2 regions of the Oceanimonas pelagia genome follow, and region 2 is predicted to be linked to the other one. Evidence: predicted binding sites of a transcription regulator. Region 2 holds the regulator's gene; the other holds the start of a gene.

Region 1 (2,397 bases), 630 kb from region 2:
CCCGATCGTGCAGTTGTGCCGCCAGCGCCTCGAATTTCAGCTCGTTGCGGGCCACCACATGGCTGCCGATTTGCTCCAGTAATTGCGTTTCGGCTTCGGCGATGGCGCTGCGGTCACGGGTGTCGATGATCAGTTTCAGCTCGATGGTGGGTGAGTTGGCCCGGTACCCCAGGGTAATGCCTGCCGGCCAGTTCAGGGTGTCGAGCCGGTCGCTCAGCCCCGATTCCGACAGCCCGAAGGTGAAGTAACGCCGCACCTGGCTCTGGCCCTGCTGACCCAGTCGGGTGCGCAGCCGGGGCAGAATCTCCTGATCCATCATTTTCTTCAGCTCCGACGGTACCCCCGGGGTAAAGAAAAACAGCGCCCGGTTGTGCTGCAGCGCAAAGCCGCAGGCGGTGCCGATGGGATTGTCCACCAGCTCGGCCCCCTCGGGCAGCATGGCCTGCTTGATATTGCTTTCCGGCATGGTGCGGCCGCGGCTGGCGTATTTTTCCTGCATCACCTTCAGCCACTGCCGGTTCAGCACCAGTGGCACGCCGGCGGCCTCGGCCATGGCCTCGGCGCTGATGTCGTCTGAGGTCGGCCCCAGGCCGCCGTTAACGATAACGATGTCGGCACAGTGGCTGCGCTGCTCAAACAGCTCCACCAGATCCGCCTTGTCGTCCCCCAGGGTAAAACGCCGGCGCACCTGCCAGCCCTGCTCCAGCAGCCGTTGTGACAGCCAGCCGGCATTGGTGTCGGTTATCAGGCCGGTGAGCACTTCGTCACCGGTGCTGACCAGTTCAATCACGGGTTCCATATGCAAATCCTTTAGAAAAGTTGTTTGAATTTTAACGTATCTTTTGCTCACAACCCATGAGGGAGATGACAAGCGACGGCCCTTATTGTAGATTTCTAGATGTCTAGACTTTTCTACCGTTGCAGTACATGGAGTAAGCACATGCCCATTCGAATTCCGGATCGCCTGCCGGCGGCCAATGTCCTGAGCCGGGAAAACATCTTCGTGATGACGGAGACACGCGCGATCAATCAGGATATACGTCCGATGCGGGTGTTGCTGCTCAACCTGATGCCCAAGAAAATCGAAACCGAAAACCAGCTGCTGCGCATGCTGTCGAACTCACCGCTGCAAATCGGTGTGGATCTGCTGCGCATCGACAACCGGCCGTCCAAGAATACGCCGCAGTCCCATCTGGAGCACTTTTACTACGACTTCGAGCAGATCAAGGATCAGTTTTACGATGGTCTCATCATCACGGGGGCGCCCCTGGGGCTGACCGACTTTTGCGATGTGGTGTACTGGGACAAGATCGAGCAGATCGTGGAATGGTCCAAGAGCCATGTAACCTCCACCCTGTTTCTGTGCTGGGCGGCCCAGGCCGGGCTCAAAATCCTCTATAGCCTCGACAAGCGTACCCGGCTGGAAAAGCTGTCCGGGGTCTACGAGCACCAGAACATGGGCCAGTTCGAACCGCTGGTGCGCGGCTTTGACGATGTGTTTCTGGCGCCCCATTCCCGTTACGCCGACTTTCCGCTGGAGCTGATCCGGGAAAAAACCAACCTCAAGGTGCTGGCCGGCTCCGAGCAGGTTGGCATGTATCTGGCGGTCAGTCCCGACCGGCGTCAGGTGTTTGTGACCGGCCACCCGGAGTATGATCCCGATACCCTGCATCAGGAATACATGCGGGATCTGTCGGTGGGCATAGAGCCCAACATGCCGGTGAATTATTACCCCGACAACAACCCGGACAACCCGCCCCGGGCCACCTGGCGCAGCCACGGCCACCTGCTGTTTTCCAACTGGCTGAACTACCATGTCTACCAGCTGACGCCTTACGATCTGAATACCCTCAGTGCCGCCGGCGACACCCTGACCAAGGACTGGGAAGACTGACTCTTCACCGGCCGGCCAGGGAGCCGGCCGGGCATTCCTGCCAGGTTGTCTTGACAGGCCCGCAGGCGTCGGCAAGAGTTATCAAGGCGCCGGTTTTGGTTTCAATGGAAACCCTTCTCATTATCACGAGGTTCATGGATGAACAGTGCTTTCTTCAGGGCCGGTGGCCGGCACCTTGTGCTTTGTGCCGGTGTTCTGCTTTCGCTTCCCCAGGCTCACGCCGACGATCGGGCCTCCGAGCTGACCTTTCTCACCTGGGGAGACTATATCGACGAAGGCGTGGTGGCCGATTTTGAAGCCGAGTTCAATGCCAGCATTCGGTTTGTTCATTTTGAGTCGGACGCGGCGCGCCACGAACTGCTGACCATTTCCGGCGTGCAGGGATACGATCTGATACTGGTGGACTCGGTTTCCAGAGCGCTTTATCAGCATCTGGGCTGGATCGGCGAGTTCGACCGTCAGCAAATCCCCAACCTGGGCAGGCTGCGACTGCCCGCACCCTC
Region 2 (2,397 bases):
GGGCTCATGGCGGCGTGGGTCATGGTGGCCGGGTGGGCGATCAGGCTTTCCACCCCGCCCAGGGATTCGGCCAGGGAGAACAGCTGCAGTTGCTGCAAAAAGGCCTTGAGCCCGGCCTCGTCGGCATCCAGCTCAAAGCTGAGCATGGCGCCGAAACCGGCCTGCTGGCGGGCGGCAATGGCGTGGCCCGGGTTGCCCGGCAGGCTGGGGTGATACACGGCTTTTACCCTGGGCTGGGTTTGCAGAAAGGCCACCAGCGCCTCGGCGTTTTCGCAGTGCTGGCGCATGCGCACCCCCAGGGTGCGCAGGCCGCGCAGGGTCAGGTAGTTGTCAAAGGCGGAACCGGTCAGCCCCAGGCAATTGGCCCACCAGCGCAGTTGCTCGGCCAGATCCGGATTCGCCGCCACCACGGCGCCGCCGAGGGCGTCGGAGTGGCCGTTGATGTATTTGGTGGTGGAATGCAGCACCAGATCGGCGCCCAGTTTCAGCGGCTGCTGCAACGCCGGCGACAAAAAGGTGTTGTCCACCACGCTGAGCGCGCCCACCTCCCGGGCGGCGGCGCACAGCGCCTGAATGTCCACCACCCGCAGCAGCGGGTTGGACGGGGTTTCGATCCACAGCATGCGCGGCTTGCGCGCCATCACCTCGGCCAGAGCATCGGCGTCGGTCTGATCCACATAGGCCAGTTCAAACAGGCCCTTGGCGGCCAGGGAGTTGAACAGCCGCTGGCTGCCGCCGTAGCAGTCGTGGGGCACCACCAGCAGATCGCCGGGTTGCAGCTGGGAAGTCACGATCAGGTTGATGGCGCCCAGGCCGCTGGCGGTGACCGCCGCGCCGGCGCCGCCTTCCAGGTGGGTCAGGGCGTCGAGCAGGGTCTGGCGGGTGGGATTGCCGGAGCGGGCATAGTCGAACTGGCGCTTCTGGTTAAAGTCGGCAAAGGAATAGGTGCTGCTGAGGTAAATGGGCGGCACCACGGCACCATGCTGAGTGTCACTCTCAAGGCCGGTACGAACGGCGTGGGTCTGAGTCTTGTAAGTCGGCATGTGCTTCTCCTTTGCGCGCGGCAGCCTGAAACAGAATTCTGAGGAAGTGCACAGTAACCCGAACAAAATAAGCCGTCAAGCCACCCAGACGTCCATAAGGCTTTGCCGTTGGATTGCCAACACAAAATGCAGGGGTTACAATTCGCCGGAACCAATTTCCGAACGCAGGTGGACGATGAAAACTGAATGGAACGGCGACTATATCAGCCCCTACGCCGAACACGGCAAGAAAAGCGAGCAGGTCAAAAAGATCACCGTCTCCATCCCGCTCAAGGTGCTCAAAGTGCTCACCGACGAGCGCACCCGGCGCCAGGTGAACAATCTGCGTCACGCCACCAACAGCGAGCTGCTGTGCGAGGCCTTTCTGCATGCCTACACCGGCCAGCCCCTGCCCCAGGACGACGACCTGCGCAAGGATGTGCCCGACCAGATCCCCGCCCGGGCCCGGGAAATCATGACCGAGCTGGGCATCGAAATCGAGGATTTCGAACAGGAAGACTGAACAAGGGCGGCCAAGGCCGCCCTTGTTGCATTCAGGATCTGCCGCGAAGAATGTCCCGCCAGGGCAGGTTTTCATCCCCCAGGGTGATGAAGTTGGGGTTGATCAGGCTGTCGCGCTCGTTGTAGCTGAGCCGCGCCAGCTCCAGGTCGAGAATGCGACCGCCCGCTTCTTCCACAATGCACTGGGTGGCACCGGTGTCCCACTCGCCGGTGGGGCCGATGCGCATGTACAGGTCCGCCGCTCCTTCCGCCACCAGGCACGACTTGAGCGAACTTGAGCCCAGAGGCAGCAGCCGGTAGTCCAGCTCGTCGGAAAGCCGCGAGCGCACCCAGTCCACGTTCTGCCGCCGGCTGATGGCAATGCACAGGCTGGTCACCGGCTGGCGCTGGTCATAATGACGGGCGTGAATGCGGGTAATCTCGCCACCGGCTTCCTTGAAGGCGCCCTGGCCACACACCGCGTAATACATGAGATCGTGCACCGGGCCGTACACCACCCCCAGCACCGGCTTGCCATGTTCAATCAGGGCAATCATGGTGGAGAAGTCGCCGCTGCCGGCAATAAATTCCTGGGTGCCGTCCAGCGGGTCCACCAGCCAGTAGCGGGGCCAGGTGCTGCGCTCCGCCAGCGGAATGTCGCCGCCTTCCTCGGAGAGTACCGGAATGTCGGCCAGGGCGCGCAGGGCCCGGTCGAGATAGGCGTGCGCCGCCAGATCGGCACTGGTCACCGGGCTGTCGTCGTCCTTGCTCTCGGCCTGATACTGACCACTGTGGTACATCGACAGGATCAGCCGGCCGGATTCTCGGGCTGCCGCCTTCACCCCCGGCAGCAGGGCACTGGTATCCATGCTTA

What was found. The regulator MetJ, encoded in region 2, represses methionine synthesis genes. The targets are predictions, from matches to a motif close to AGANNTCTAGANNTCT.
Region 1: metA (homoserine O-acetyltransferase MetA) is a predicted target of MetJ. The motif match lies at 897-912, and genes of this name have one in related genera.

What each region holds. Positions count from the first base shown of each region.
Region 1 covers NZ_CP118224.1:2,923,123-2,925,519, reverse strand. Annotated here, with positions in the region: gene PU634_RS14005 (CinA family nicotinamide mononucleotide deamidase-related protein) at 1-799, opposite strand, end outside; gene metA (homoserine O-acetyltransferase MetA) at 941-1,894, shown strand; gene PU634_RS13995 (polyamine ABC transporter substrate-binding protein) at 2,033-2,397, shown strand, end outside.
Region 2 covers NZ_CP118224.1:3,556,354-3,558,750, reverse strand. Annotated here, with positions in the region: gene metB (cystathionine gamma-synthase) at 1-1,043, opposite strand, end outside; gene metJ (met regulon transcriptional regulator MetJ) at 1,219-1,545, shown strand; gene cysQ (3'(2'),5'-bisphosphate nucleotidase CysQ) at 1,577-2,392, opposite strand; gene nudE (ADP compounds hydrolase NudE) at 2,395-2,397, opposite strand, start outside.